DNA from 2 places in the Mesorhizobium sp. RCAM 05099 genome. Region 1 is predicted to be linked to the other one. Evidence: predicted binding sites of a transcription regulator. Region 1 holds the regulator's gene; the other holds the start of a gene.
The links. Region 1 encodes LexA, which represses DNA repair genes until DNA is damaged. Its sites were predicted from a motif close to TGTTCNNNNTGTGTTCNG; they were not measured.

Region 2: AC56QQ_RS24865 (2'-5' RNA ligase family protein) is a predicted target of LexA. The motif match lies at 941-958, and genes of this name have one in related genera.

Annotation. Positions count from the first base shown of each region.
Region 1 covers NZ_CM185035.1:3,693,301-3,700,609, forward strand. Annotated here, with positions in the region: gene gltX (glutamate--tRNA ligase) at 5-1,429, opposite strand; gene AC56QQ_RS18095 (ComEC/Rec2 family competence protein) at 1,531-3,675, shown strand; gene lexA (transcriptional repressor LexA) at 3,669-4,409, opposite strand; gene AC56QQ_RS18105 (GntR family transcriptional regulator) at 4,791-5,525, opposite strand; gene kynU (kynureninase) at 5,687-6,934, shown strand; gene kynA (tryptophan 2,3-dioxygenase) at 6,939-7,309, opposite strand, start outside.
Region 2 covers NZ_CM185035.1:4,996,861-5,004,169, reverse strand. Annotated here, with positions in the region: gene AC56QQ_RS24870 (ABC transporter ATP-binding protein) at 1-779, shown strand, start outside; gene AC56QQ_RS24865 (2'-5' RNA ligase family protein) at 999-1,637, shown strand; gene AC56QQ_RS24860 (SnoaL-like domain-containing protein) at 1,767-2,120, shown strand; gene AC56QQ_RS24855 (SRPBCC family protein) at 2,211-2,690, opposite strand; gene AC56QQ_RS24850 (ArsR/SmtB family transcription factor) at 2,687-3,043, opposite strand; gene AC56QQ_RS24845 (ArsC family reductase) at 3,210-3,557, shown strand; gene AC56QQ_RS24840 (DUF488 domain-containing protein) at 3,619-3,972, opposite strand; gene AC56QQ_RS24835 (aminopeptidase) at 3,998-5,254, opposite strand; gene AC56QQ_RS24830 (LysR substrate-binding domain-containing protein) at 5,339-6,253, opposite strand; gene AC56QQ_RS24825 (hypothetical protein) at 6,349-6,573, shown strand; gene AC56QQ_RS24820 (YbfB/YjiJ family MFS transporter) at 6,692-7,309, shown strand, end outside.

The DNA.
Region 1 (7,309 bases):
GCTGCTAATCGATTTGATCGGCTATGCGCGCCAGACTTTCCTCGCGCCCCAGCACCGCAAGCACGTCGAACACACCCGGCGAGGTGCTTTTGCCGGTCAGCGCGGCGCGCAAGGGCTGGGCCACGGCACCGAGTTTATGGCCGCCGGCCTGCGCGTAGTCGCGGATTGCTGCCTCAGCCGCGGCGGCCGTCCAGTCACCTGAAACAGCGCTCAAGGCTTCGTGGGCCCCGCGCAGGATTTTGCGGGCATCGTCATTGAGCAATAGTGCCGCCTTGTCGTCGATCGGCAGCGGTCGGGTGGCAAACAGGAAGGCGGCGCCATCGACAAGCTCGACCAGCGTCTTGGCGCGCTCCTTCAAGCCTGGAAGTGCTGCCAGCAACTGGGCCTTGTTCCTGTCGTCGAGGCGCGGGGCCATGGCCGGGCCACCCTCGAGATAGGGCAAGGTGGCGATGAAGATGTCGAACAGCTCGGCATCGCTCATGCGCCGCATGTGGACGCCGTTCAACGCCTCCAGCTTGGCGAAATCGAAGCGGGCAGCGCCTTTGTTGACGTCGCCGATGTCGAACCAGGAGATCATGTCCTTGATCGACATGATCTCGTCGTCGCCGTGGCTCCAGCCGAGGCGCGCCAGATAGTTGAGCAGCGCCTCCGGCAGATAGCCCATGGCGCGATACGCCTCGACGCCGAGCGCGCCGTGCCGCTTCGACAGCTTGGCGCCATCGGCGCCGTGGATCAGCGGGATGTGCGACATCGACGGCACGTCCCAGCCCATCGCGCGATAGATGACCGTCTGCCGGGCGGCGTTGGTCAAGTGATCGTCGCCACGGATGATGTGCGTGACACCCATGTCGTGGTCGTCGACGACGACAGCGTGCATGTAGGTCGGATTGCCGTCCGAGCGCAGGATGATGAAATCGTCGAGGTCCTTGTTGGGAAAACGCACCTCGCCCTGAACGCGGTCGTGCACCACCGTCTCGCCCTCGGTAGGCGCCTTGATGCGGATGGCGCCCTTGACGCCCGCGGGCGCCTCGGACGGGGCGCGGTCGCGCCACTGGCCATTGTAGCGCGGCGGCAGGCCCTTGGCGCGTGCGGCCTCCCGCATCGCCTCCAACTCGGCAGGTGTCTCGTAGCTGTAGTAGGCCTTGCCCATGCGCACGAGTTCTTCAGCCACCTCGCGGTGGCGCGGCGCGCGCTCGAACTGCGACACCGGCTCGCCGTCCCAGGTCAGACCGAGCCAGGAAAGCCCGTCGAGAATGGCTGCGGTCGCAGCGTCGGTCGAACGCTCCCTGTCGGTGTCTTCGATGCGCAGCAGCATGATGCCGCTGGTGTGCTTTGCATACAGCCAGTTGAACAGCGCCGTGCGGGCTCCGCCAATATGCAGGAAGCCAGTGGGCGAGGGGGCAAAACGGGTGACGACCTTGTCGGGCATGGAACTCTCGGGAAACGGCTGAAGCGGGTGTGGATGCGCGGACTTTCGCGCGTTGCGCGTTCATGTAGCATAGGGTGTCGAGGGCGCAAGGGGCAGACCCGATGGCTGGACGAGGCTGGGGCTCGGATCAGGGCGAGGACGCCGCCATTGGCGTCAGCGAACGGTCCCTGTTTGCGACGCCTCCGCCGACCTCGCTGCCATCGTCATTGCCCCTCGTGCCGAGCCCCGGAGACCATCCGTTACAGGCGGATGTCTCCAATCCCGTTCCGGTTGCAGAAGCCGGCGCGATCCTGCGCCTGCACCGGCAATTCCGTCGGGTTTCGCTGCCTCGCCTGCGCCATAGCGCGGCAGTGGCGGCGGACCTCGAACTTGACCGAGGCATTGCCTTCCTGCTGGTGCCGGTCTGCCTGGCTGGCGGAGCGGTCGGCTACTTTTCCCTGGCGACGGAGCCTGACTTTGCAAAACCCGTCGCGGTTGTCGCCCTCGCGGGGCTCTGTGCGCTTGTCTCGCGTCCCTGGCCGATGACCCATCTGTGCTTCATGGCAGCATTGTTGTGCGCGCTGGGCTTTCTTGCCGGCAAGGTCGAGACGTGGCGGGCCGGAACTCAGATGCTGGGCTCGGAGATCTCGACGCAAGTCACCGGCCGCGTCGTCTCGCTCGACCAGATGGAGAGCGGCCGCATTCGGCTGACCATCGACGTGACGTCGACCGCACGGCCGAAATTACGCTATATGCCGGAACGCGTTCGGCTTTCGGCACGCAAGATACCGGCCGAAACGACCGCCGGCTCCCTGATATCGGGTTACGCCAAGTTGTTGCCGCCAACCGGCCCGGTGCGCCCGAACAGCTACGACTTTTCTTTCGACAGCTATTTCTCCGGAATAGGCGGCAGCGGCTTCTTCCTTGGCAATCCAAGGATCGTCACAGCCGATAACGACGACATGCCGCTGGCGGCCCGTCTTTCCTCGGCGGTAGAGAATGCCCGCGAAGCCATTGCAGACCATATCAGGGGCAGCGTCGGTGGCGCCGAAGGTGAAATCGCCGCTGCGCTGATCGTCGGCGTGCGCGCCGGCATTCCCGATGAAATCAACGAAGCGATGCGGCGGACCGGCATCTATCACATCATTTCCATTTCCGGACTGCACATGGCGCTGGTCGGTGCCTATGCCGGCTGGTCGGATCATCGTGCGGGAAAGACGAGACCGCCGCCGCCAAAGCGGTCATTGCCCAGTTTCCTGACGCGAAAATTCCTGCTGGCGATGGGTGGCCTTGCCATGACCTCCATCATCGCCGGCAGCGCGACGGCGCTCTTCGCCATCTGGCATTTCCAGCGCGTTTCGCCGCTCAGCCCGTTCGCCAATCTGGCCGTCATGCCGATCGTCTCGCTGGTTGTGATGCCTTTCGCCGTTCTCAGCGCGCTGGCGATGCCGTTCGGCGTCGATGGTCCCTTCCTCTATGTGATGGGCAAAGGCCTGACCGCGATGATCGTCTTGTCGGCGTGGATCTCGGAACGCTCACCGATCGATGCCGTCGGGCTGATTTCACAGCAATCCGTGCTGCTGGTGGCGATCGCCCTAGTCATTGCGACGATGGCGACGACATGGCTGCGGCTCCTGGCACTGCCATTCGCGCTTGCCGGCCTGTTGACCGTTTCGGATACGCGCGCGCCGGATGTGCTGATCTCGGAGGACGCGAGGCTGGTGGCGCTGCCGATCGGCGGCGGCGAACTCGCGGTCAGCCGGGCGCGTCCGAACGAATTCACCGTCGACAACTGGAAACGCGCACTGGCATCCGAAACCGTCGTCGTGCCGGAGGTGTTCGACAAGGGAGACGGACAATTCGACATCGCGGATTCCGCCGAACTGCCGCTGGGAGCGCCTTTCTACTGCACCGCCGGCGTATGTCTCGCAAGGCACCCGTCTGGCGCTATCATTGCGCAAGTCGAGGATCGCAAGGACGCGTGGAAGGCCTGCGGCTTCGCGGAACTGATCGTCATCAATGACGCGACAGCTTATGATCCCTGTCACAATCCGCTGGTTCTGGTCATCACCAAGCGGCAACTCGCCCGCAAAGGCAGTGCGGCCGTCTTCTTCGATCGTCGATCGGCAATCATGCCAGCAACGGTCAGCTTCGCTGTGAACAGGCCATATCGACCTTGGCACACCCAGCGCAAATTCTCACGCGAGGCGAGGGGCCTGCCGCCCTATCGCAACCCTGAAAAGGCGGTCACCAGCACTGATCAGTAGCGCCTGATCAGCCCAACGAGCTTGCCTTGCACCTTGACCCTGTCCGGTCCGAAAATGCGTGTTTCGTAGGCCGGATTGGCGGCTTCGAGGGCAATCGAGGCACCCTTGCGGCGAAACCGCTTCAGCGTCGCCTCCTCGTCGTCCACCAGTGCCACGATGATCTCGCCCGGACTTGCGGTATCGGCATTGCGGATGATGACCGTATCGCCATCGAAGATGCCGGCCTCGATCATCGAGTCGCCCTTGACCTCCAGGGCATAGTGTTCGCCACCCATGATCATGTCCGGCGGCACCGAGATCGAATGCGTCTGATGCTGGATGGCGTCGATCGGCACGCCGGCGGCGATGCGACCCATCACCGGGATCGACACCGCGGAGACCACGTCGTCGTCATTGCCGGCCGAGGGCATGCGTGAAGACGCCGGCTTGATCTGCCGGCCAAGGCCGCCGCCTTGACCGAGGCTGCCCTGGATGACGCTTGGAGAGAATTTGCGCGCCGCGTTGAGGCCGGGCGCGATCGAATCGGGCAGCCGCAGCACTTCCAGGGCGCGCGCCCGGTTCGGCAGCCGGCGAATGAAGCCACGTTCCTCGAGCGCCGTGATCAGTCGATGAATTCCGGATTTTGAAGCGAGATCGAGCGCTTCCTTCATTTCGTCGAAGGAGGGCGGAATGCCGCTTTCCTTGAGCCGTTCATGGATGAACATCAGCAGTTCATGTTGCTTGCGCGTCAGCATGGCGGCCCCCGAGGCATTGAACGAAGGTTTGAACCAGAATCGAAAAACAAACCCAGAACAAACACTATCTGTTCCAGTTGTGTTCCGCAACCGTTTAAAGTTTAGTGAATTTGTTAAGACGGCTGAAATTATTTGGCGCTTGGCAGCGGGCCGTGATCCCCGGCCGGCCGCCGCCACAGTGCACTTGCACACGTTGAAATTGTTATGGTTAACGGCCTGTGGACCAGCGTGTGCCGAGGCTTGGCCTCAGTCGCCCAGAGACGTCGGGAAGCTGCTTTTTCACTTTCACCAGTCGTTCGCCCGCCGTGAACGAAACGAAGCCAAAACGCCAACTTTTGCCCAAGAAATTCCTATATCGGCTTTTGCCTCAGTTCGTCTACCTCATTGCCTGTTTGGGCTGCCGTCACCGGCATGGACATAGACATGCAGCGTATAGCCGATGTGCACCGTCATCAGCGCTTTCGCGCGTTCGATGTCACGATCCAGCGCTGCTTCCATGAGCGCAGTGTGATGTTCGATCGCGACAGCCCGTCGCAACGCCTCCATGGCCTCCTCATAGCCATGCAACTGGCCGGTGGCCGCCCGCAACGTTGGCGCAAGGCCCAGGAAGCGGTGATGGCGACGCAACTGATCCGCGATGGTGGACTGGAAGTTGAGCAGCCAGGGGGATGTTGCCGCGCTGAGCAGCGCCGCGTGGAAGGCCTCGTGCTTTTCATCCCATCCGTCGACCACTTCATCTGAAGGGTCATCAACCGCGGTCTTGCAGCGCGACAGCCGGTAGTGGGCCGTGACGACGGCATCTTCCCATTCATGGCCGCCCTTCTCGATCGATTCCTGGAGCAGAGGCAGCTCAATCACCAACCGGGCGCGTGACAGATCTTCGAGTTCGGCGCGCGAGACCGGAGCGACGGCGAAGCCGCGATTGCTGATGGAAGTCACCAGGCGCTCCGCCTCCAGTCGCGACAGCGCTTCGCGCAACGGTGTCCAGCCGATGCCATAGCTATTGCGCAGCGTGCTGAGCTTGAGCGGCGCGCCGGGTCTCAGGCGGGTCGTGAGGATATCGCGGCGCAGCAGCCTGTAGGCCGCTTCAGTCTTCGAGTGTCCATCATCCAACATCGTTGCCATCCGCGCACAGCGCATCAATTATATATGAAAATCTTCTGTGGTGTAAATTATATATAATGTTTGACACAATCCGGCAGACTGCGCATGATCGGCCGGCCGATTTCACCTGTCGTGTTCATCTGGGCGCGCGTGTGCGCGGAGGACAATCGATCATGAATGCAATTCCCGATCTCGCAACAATCGAGGCATTGGATGCCGCGGATCCGCTGCGCTCCATGCGCAATCGCTTCGTCTTGCCGGAAGGGGTGATCTATCTCGACGGCAATTCGCTGGGTGCCGCTTCACCGGCCGTCTTCAACGAGATCCAGAAGGCCGCGACACAAGAATGGGCGCAGGACCTCATCCGTGCCTGGAACACCGCCGGCTGGTTCGACATGCCGGTCGCGCTCGGCGACCAGCTCGGACGCCTGATTGGCGCCGCGGCTGGCCAGACGGTGGTCTGCGATACGACCTCGATCAACATCTACAAGGTGCTTCACGCGGCGCTTGGCATGCGGCCAGACCGGTCGGTCATCGTCGCCGAGGGCGACAGCTTTCCAACGGACCTCTATATGGCCGAAGGCGTGGCATCGACGCGACCGGGCACTGTGCTGCGGCTCGAGGGCGTCGATGCGCCAACCATCGAAGAGCTGATCGATGAGCGCGTCGCCGTCATCCTGGTCAACCACGTCAACTACAAATCCGGCCAGTTGCGCGACATGGCGGCGCTGACGCGCAAGGCCCATCAAGCCGGCGCGCTGATCGTCTGGGACCTTTGCCACACGGCGGGTGCCTTGCCGGTCGAGCTCGACGGCGCCAATGCCGATTTCGCTGTCGGCTGCACTTACAAGTACCTCAATGGCGGCCCGGGCTCGCCGGCCTTCATCTATGCCGCAAAGCGCCACCATGGCGATGTCCGCCAGCCGCTCAGCGGCTGGTGGGGCCATGCGCGGCCTTTCGCCTTCGAACAGGGCTATGCGGCTGGCGTCGGCATCCGCCGGTTCCTGTGCGGCACGCAGCCGGTATTGTCGATGCGGGCGCTCAAGGGCGCGCTGGACCTCTGGGACGAGGTCGACATGGCGGCGGTGCGCAAGAAAAGCATTGCGTTGACCGAGCTGTTCATCCAGCTCGTCGAAGCCAGATGCGGCGCCTACGGCCTCGAACTCGAAAGTCCGCGCAATGGCAATGAGCGGGGCAGCCAGGTGTCGTTCGTTCATCCGCATGGCTACCAGGTGATGCGGGCGTTGATCGAGCGTGGCGTGATCGGCGATTTCCGCGCGCCGTCGACCATCCGCTTCGGCTTCACGCCGCTCTATGTGGGCTACAAGGATGTCTGGCAGGCGGTCGAGGTGCTGGAAGATATCCTGCGCACCGGCGCTTGGCAGGATGCTCGCTTCGCGGTCAAAACGGCCGTTACTTGAGAAGTCAGAGCCGGGTGCGAACCGTCCAGAGCTCCGGAAACAGGACGACCTCCAGCATCTTCTTCAGATAGGACGCGCCCGACGTGCCGCCGGTGCCGCGCTTCATGCCGATGATGCGCTCGACTGTCGTGACGTGGTTGAAGCGCCAGCGGCGGAAATAATCCTCGAAGTCGACCAGTTTTTCGGCCAGCTCATAGAACATCCAGTAGCGCTGCGGGTCGCGGTAGACGGTCTGCCAGGCCACCAGAACCTCTTCATTCTCGGTGCGTGTCTCACGCCAGTCCGTGCGCCTGGCGTCGGCGCCGATGTCGAATCCATTGCGCGCCAAGAGCAGCAGCGCTTCGTCGTAGAGCGATGGCTCGGCCAGGATAGCCT
Region 2 (7,309 bases), 1.3 Mb from region 1:
GCCTCTCCCTGCGAAAGTTGTCCGGTGCCGAGCAGGCAAAACGCGTCGGCGAAGCCCTCGACATGGTCGGCCTTGCCGACAAGCTTGGCGCCCGCGTGTCCGAACTCTCGGGCGGCCAGCGCCAGCGCGTCGCACTCGCCCGCGCCATCGTCTGCGAGCCGCGCGTGCTGCTGCTCGACGAACCGCTGTCGGCGCTCGATGCGCATCTGCGCGAACAGATGCAGGTCGAACTGAAGCGGCTGCAGTCCAGCCTTGGCACCACCTTCGTCATGGTCACCCATGACCAGACTGAAGCGCTGTCGATCTCCGACCGCATCGTCGTCATGAACAAGGGCCGCATCGAGCAGATCGCGCCGCCGGCGACGCTCTATGACCGGCCCGCCACCACATTCGTCGCCAGCTTCATCGGCACGATGAACCTGCTGCAGTCGCGCTTTGTCGGCCGCGACGGCGATCGCTTGCGCTTCACGGCCGGCGCTCTGCCGCTGGAAGCCATGCCGGAAAATGGCGAGGCGCCGAGCGCGGGCACAATGCGCATCATCGGCGTGCGGCCGGAGGATCTCCTGGCGACGACCGAAGCCACGGCCGGCACGGCACCGGCGCGCGTCAACAGCATCGTCTTTCACGGCCGTACGCTGCGCCTGCATGCCGAACTCGGGCAGGGCGTTCCGATCGTCATCGACGCGCCCCGCCAGGCCGAGGGGTTTCAATTCAGCGTCGGCGACGTGGCCCATATCAGTCTGCGCCGCGGCGCCAACTGCCCCGTGCTGCCCAGCTAGTCTCATCCAGCGTTTCAAGTCAGCAGCCCAACTGCGCGCGGGACACGTTCGCGCCGTTCGGTGGTTACAAACAAAGTCTGGCAACGGCCGCGAATACGCCCACTAGGCGATTCATCCCGCCAATGCCGCAGCCCCGACGTCCGTCCCATTTTTGCTTGATTTGTTCCCTATTTGTTCTATAATTCTCAACCGGATACAATTTGCCGGTCGAGTTCAGTTATGAGTGGGCAACCTGCATTCGGGACCGCCAAGAACGGTCAGACCTTTTTCCAATGGGAAGAGTTCGAGCGACATTTCGACGACCGGATATTCTTCGCCATCCTTGCTGAGAGCGCTATCGCCGGCCCTCTCGCGCGGAAGGCTGTCGACCTGGATCGGGAGTTAGGGTTGCAAGGCTGGTTTGTTCCGGAAGATCACATCCATATCTCGCTCGTCGGTCTCGGTGACCATGACGGATTTCCACAAGAGTTGGTCGAAATCGCCTGCCGCATAGGCTCGATGATCGTTGCAAAACCTTTCGAGGTTTCGTTCGATCGCCTGTCGGCTTTTGGTGGCGGTTCGCTTGTTCTGCGCGGTGGCAGTGGCAGCAATCCGGCACTGCAAGAATTCTGGCGCAACCTCACTGCGCTGATTTCCGACAGCCCGTTGAAATGCTTTCTCACAAAGTCCATCGAACCGCATGTCACGTTGCTTCGCGATGAAGCGCGTGTTCCCAAAATCCGCGAACGATCGATTGATCCAGTCAGCTGGTTGGTGCGGGATTTTGTGCTCATCCACAGTCTTATCGGCAAGGGTGTCTACAAGGAGCGTGGACGTTGGCAATTGACCGGCCAGGACGATTCCCTGGCCGGTATGTGAGAAATCGTCGTCACACAGCAGCTCTATATCCATCGTCCTGACACACCTTGTCAGCTATCGACCGGGCCAAAGGTGGCGGGCCGACAAGCGCTTCCCTACTTCGAATGCGTCCGAACAGGAGGAACACAAATGACCATCGCGGAAATTGCCAAGGATTTCACCGAACTCCTCAAGCAGGGTGATCACAACGGTGCTGCTGAAAAATACAATGCCGAGGACATCGCCAGCTACGAAGCCATGGAGGGACCGATGGCCGTCAGCCACGGCAAGGAGGCACTCAGGCAGAAAAGCCAATGGTGGCAAGAAAACCACGAGGTCCATGGCGGCTCGGTCGAGGGACCCTATGTCAACGGCGACCAGTTCGCGGTGCGCTTCACATTCGACATAACGCCCAAGGCCACCGGCCAGCGTGTCACCATGGACGAGGTTGGCCTCTACACGGTCAAGAACGGCAAGATTACCGAAGAGCGTTTTTACTACTGAGGCAGGAGATACCTCCGACTTCGGAGCCTGCTCTTCGCTTCGAGGTACAAGCATGTCGGCCGGGACGGCGTCCTGGCCGCCATGTGGCGTTCAAATCGTTTTCGCATACGCTGCAAGCTGATCGGCCACCGTGCCCCAGCCATCGAAGAAACCCATCTCCTCATGGTTCTTGCGGCTGGCCTCGTCGCGGTGGATGGCGGTGGCGGTGTAGCGCGTGCTCTCGCCTTCCCGCTGGAGGGAAATGACCGCGGTGATGAAGGGCTCGCCCGACGGCCGGTAACCTGGCAGCAGCGCATCCGTCCACACCAGCCGCTCGTTCGGCACGATGTCCAGATAACAGCAATGGCGGTCGTTGACTTCCTTGCCGTCGGGCGACTGCATACGTGTCCGGAACAGCCCACCGGGCCTGAGGTCGATCTCGCAGTCGGTGATCAGCCACGGCCTGGGCGTGAACCATTGCTTGACATGCTCCGGCTTCGTCCAGGCTCGCCACAGCAGCTCGCGCGGCGCGTTGATAACGCGCTCCAGCACGAGGTCCAGTCTGGGATCCGGCTTGAAAGGATAGCTCATTTTTCGTTCTCCTTCAGGGTCATCACATAGGCGTCGAACTGGTCGAGGCGGCGCTCCCACAACGTCCGCTGTTCCGCCAGCCAGTTCTCCGCGAGCCGCAGCGGCTCGGGCGCCAGTTGGTAGGTCCTTGTGCGGCCGATCTTTTCCGATCGCACCAGCCCGCAGCCTTCCAGCACCTTGAGGTGTTCGATGAAGGAGGGCAGGGCCATTTCGAAAGGCTGCGCCAGTTCGCTGACCGAAGCCGGGCTCCTGTTCAGGCGCTCGACAACGCTCCGTCGCGTCGGATCGGCAAGCGCACGGAAGATGCCGTCGATGGGCGGGGGGCTCGGATTTGTGGTCGGGAGGCTTATCATTGGTCGATCCTGAGGTGCCGTCAAAAGTGGCACGAAAATACTTAGGAAAAATCCTTAGTATTGGCAATCCCCAAAATGCGACCATGCGGGCCTGGGTGCTGGCAAAGCGGGAAGGGCGGTTTTAGGCTGCGAAACGGATTCGACGGTCAGCCAAGGAAAGCACGCTTTGACGATCACCATGTACGGCATCACCAACTGCGACACGATCAAGAAGGCGCGCGTCTGGCTGGAGAGCCATGACGTGCCCTATCGTTTCCATGACTATCGGGCTGAAGGAATCGAGGCGGGCAAGCTGAATGGCTGGGTCGGCAAGGTCGGCTGGGAAAAACTGCTCAACAAGGGTAGCACCACATTCCGCGAACTGCCGGAGGCAGACAAGCAATCGCTCGACGAGCAGAAGGCCAAGGCGCTGATGCTGGCCAAGCCGACGATGATCAAGCGCCCGGTGCTGGAGGTCGGTGACAGTATTCTCGTCGGCTTCAAGCCGGATGTTTATGAGCAGGCGGTGAAGTAGGCGCTGTACACCCGGCTTCGTCATCCTCCGGCGGCGACCCAGAGGATGACGACGGGGAAGGTCACTCTCCCCGCAGATACGCCGCCAGCGCCACCGCATTGTTGTGCGCTTCGTCATGCGCGCCGTAGAGCAGCGTCACCTTGCCGTCGTGGAGCATGGCGCGCAGTTGTTCCACCACCTCGCCATTCCCGTCCAGTTCGGCACGATATCGCTTCTGAAACTCAGCCCAGCGTTCGGGCTTGTGCCCGAACCACTTGCGCAATTCGGCGCTCGGCGCCACGTCCTTCAGCCATAAGTCCAGCGCGGCATGCTCCTTGCTGACGCCGCGCGGCCAGACGCGGTCGACCAGCACCCGCTGGCCATCGGCTTTTTCGGGTGCCGCATAGACGCGCTTGACCGCGATCCCGAAGGCCATCAATGCCCTCCTTCATGCAATCCCGTCAGGCCCACTCGCCCTTGCGCATGACAGGCACGCGGGCACCGTCCTTGTGGACGCCGTCGATGTCGATCTTGTCCGAACCGATCATCCAGTCGATGTGGATGAAGCTCTTGTTGCCGCCACGCGCCGCGATCTCATCCTGGCTGAGCGAGGCGCCATTGACGAAGCACTTCGAATAGCACTGGCCAAGCGCGATGTGGCAGGCGGCGTTCTCATCAAACAGTGTGTTGAAGAACAACAGGCCACTCGCCGAGATCGGCGAGGAATGCGGCACCAACGCCACTTCGCCGAGACGGCGCGCGCCCTCGTCGGTGTCGAGCACCTTCTTCAGCACGTCCTCGCCTTTCGAAGCCTTGGCCTCGACGATCCTGCCTTCCTCGAAACGCACCGAGATCTCGTCGATCAGCGTGCCCTGGTAGGACAGCGGCTTGGTCGAGGAGACATTGCCCTCGACGCGCCTTGCATGCGGCGTGGTGAAGACTTCCTCGGTCGGGATGTTGGGATTGCAGGTGATGCCGTTCTTGGCAGTCGAAGCGCCGCCCATCCATTCATGGCCGTCCGCCAGCCCGACAGTCAGGTCTGTGCCGGGTCCGCGGAAGTGCAGCGCGTGGAAATTGTGCCCGTTGAGCCATTCCGTGCGGCCGCGCAGCGCTGCGTTGTGCGCCTTCCAGTTGCCGATCGGGTCCTCCACATCCACCCGCGATGCGGCAAAGATGGCGTCGGCGAGTTTCGCCACGGCAACATCGTCGGCATCGTCCGGGAAGACCTGCTTGGCCCAGGCGAGGTCCGGGTAGGCGACGATGTTCCAGTTGATGTCGAAGCCGGTGATCTTTTCCAGCGCCGGCTGGTAGGCCATCGAATTCGCCTTGTTGGCGCGAGCCACTTTCGCCGGGTCCTGCGCCGAGAGCAGTGACGGATCCTCGCCGCGTACGGCAAGCCGCGCCGCATTGTTGGAAAAGGCTTTCGCCATGCCTTCATAAAGCCAGCCGGCGGCGCGGTCGAAGCTGGCATCGGCGCCGAAGCGGTAGCGCGCCAGCGTCATCTCATCGTCGTTGAAGATCGGCGTCACCAGGCCGGCGCCGGCCTTGTAGGCATGCTCGACGATCCGCCTGGTCAGCGGCAGTGCCGCGATCGACGATGTCAGCACCAGATCCTGTCCGGGTTGCAATTGCAGCCCGACCTTGATGGCGACCTCCGCCAGCCTGTCGAGCTTCACCGGGTCGATCGATGCGGAAACGCCGCGCGAATGTGTGGTCATGATCCTGCCTGCCGTGATGTTTTGATCCGGTCTTACATAGACCGCAGTCCGCATCCTTTCCACCGCGATTGCGCTGGTCCAGACCTAGGCCACGCTTTCAAGCGACCTGAACTGCGCCATCGTCGCCTCGATTTCCTCGCGGACCCAGATCTTGAAATCCCTGACCTTGCGGCTTTCGCTCCTGGTGGCGGAGGTGACCAGCCAGTAGCCGAGCCCGCTCTGGGCGCGGATTCCGAAAGGCGCCACCAGCCGCCCGTCGGCCAGGGCATCCGCGGTCAGCAATTGCCAGCCGAGCATCACACCGTGGCCGGCAATCGCCGATTCCAGGCACAGCATCGGGTCGGTGAAGCGCGCCCCCTTCAGGAAGGTTACCGGTGGAACACCGGCCGCCTCGAACCAGCTTTCCCAGTTGATCATCGCCCGCTCGTCGGTGATCGCGCAGGTCTGGGCAAGGTCCTCGACCGATTTCAGTTTTTTGGCGATGACAGGCGCGCAGACCGGGAAGACCTCCTGCGCCAGAAGCAGTTCCGCCCGCCCGCCCGGCCATTTTCCGTCGCCAAGCCGGATGGCGATGTCGATGTCGGAGTGATCGAGATCGGCCAGCCGCACCGAAGCGTCGATGCGCAGGAGCACGTTGGGATGCCGCGCGAAGTGACGCGACAGCCTGGGCAGCAGCCATTTCGAGGCAAAGGCCGGTGCCACTGAAACCACCAATGTGCATTGCGTGGCCTCGTCGGCCAGCGCCACGGCCTGGGCAAGCTCGCGAAACCCCGCGCCAAGGCGGGCCGCGAAGACGGCGCCGAATTCGGTCAGCACGAGACCGCTCGCCGTCCGCTCGAACAGCGCCTGGCCGAGCTGCTTCTCGGTGCGGCTTATTTGCTGGCTGACGGCGCTGACGGAAACGGTGAGCTCACCGGCTGCCGCGGCAAGCGAGCCGAGACGGGCAACGGTTTCGACGGCGCGAAGGCCGTTGAGATGGACGCGATTGAGCATGGCCATTTGAGTTTTTCTAAATCGATCCGGCTGAAATCTCAATTGAAAGACATATCGAAACGGCAGACTTTGTCGACGGAGACAGGCCCACGGAGCCGGAAATGCTGAGGATGTTGTCGTCGCTGAAGGTCTTGTTCGCCGCGAATACGCCATATGAGCCGTGCCGTGAAAGCGAGACGCAGGGATGGCTGATCGATCCGCTTTCGCACCCCGTGCTGAACACCATGTCCGAGCGCGAACTTGGTGATGTGCCGTTCAGGCTGACGGCGCGGCGGACCGCCCACGAGACGGCTTCATTGCGCGCCGGTTCCGGTGGACGCTGCTGAGCGGACGCCACGCCCTCCTACTTAAGGAAAAGTCGAGGCGATCGCGCCGCCTCGCGGTTGTACTGGCCCAACAAAAGGCGGATTGTTTCACCGGCTCGCGCACTTATTGTGCGCTGCAATGATATCGCCCACCTCGACAGCGCTGCGCTACGCTTTCGCCGGCATGATTGCCCTGGCCGTCGCCATGGGCATCGGCCGCTTCGTCTATACCCCGATCCTGCCCGGAATGATGGAAGAGCTCCATTTGTCGCCGGCCGATGCCGGATGGATCGCCTCCGCCAACTATCTCGGCTATCTCGTCGGCGCGCTGGCGGCGGCGGGCGGCTGGGCGCATGGGCGCGAACGCCTGCTTATGCTGGCGGGTCTCGGCGCCAGCACTGTCCTGGCCGCCCTGATGGGGCTGACTGACGCGATGGTCGCCTTTCTCGTCATCCGCTTTCTTGCCGGTCTGGCCAGTGCCTTTGTCATGGTGTTCATGGCCAGCATCGTTTTCAGCCATATCGCCGCCGCCGGTCGCGGCGACTTGCAGGCCTGGCACTTCGGCGGCGTTGGCCTCGGCATCGCGGTATCCGCGGCGATGATGGCTGTCCTGGTCACCGAACATGCCGGCTGGGCGGCAGGCTGGCTGTGGTCGGCGGCGATTTCGGCTTGCGGCTTTGTGGTCGTGGCGCTGTTGGCGGATGAGGGCCCGCTCGCCAATGGCGAAGCCGGGCGTGAGCCGGCTCTGCCGAAAGAT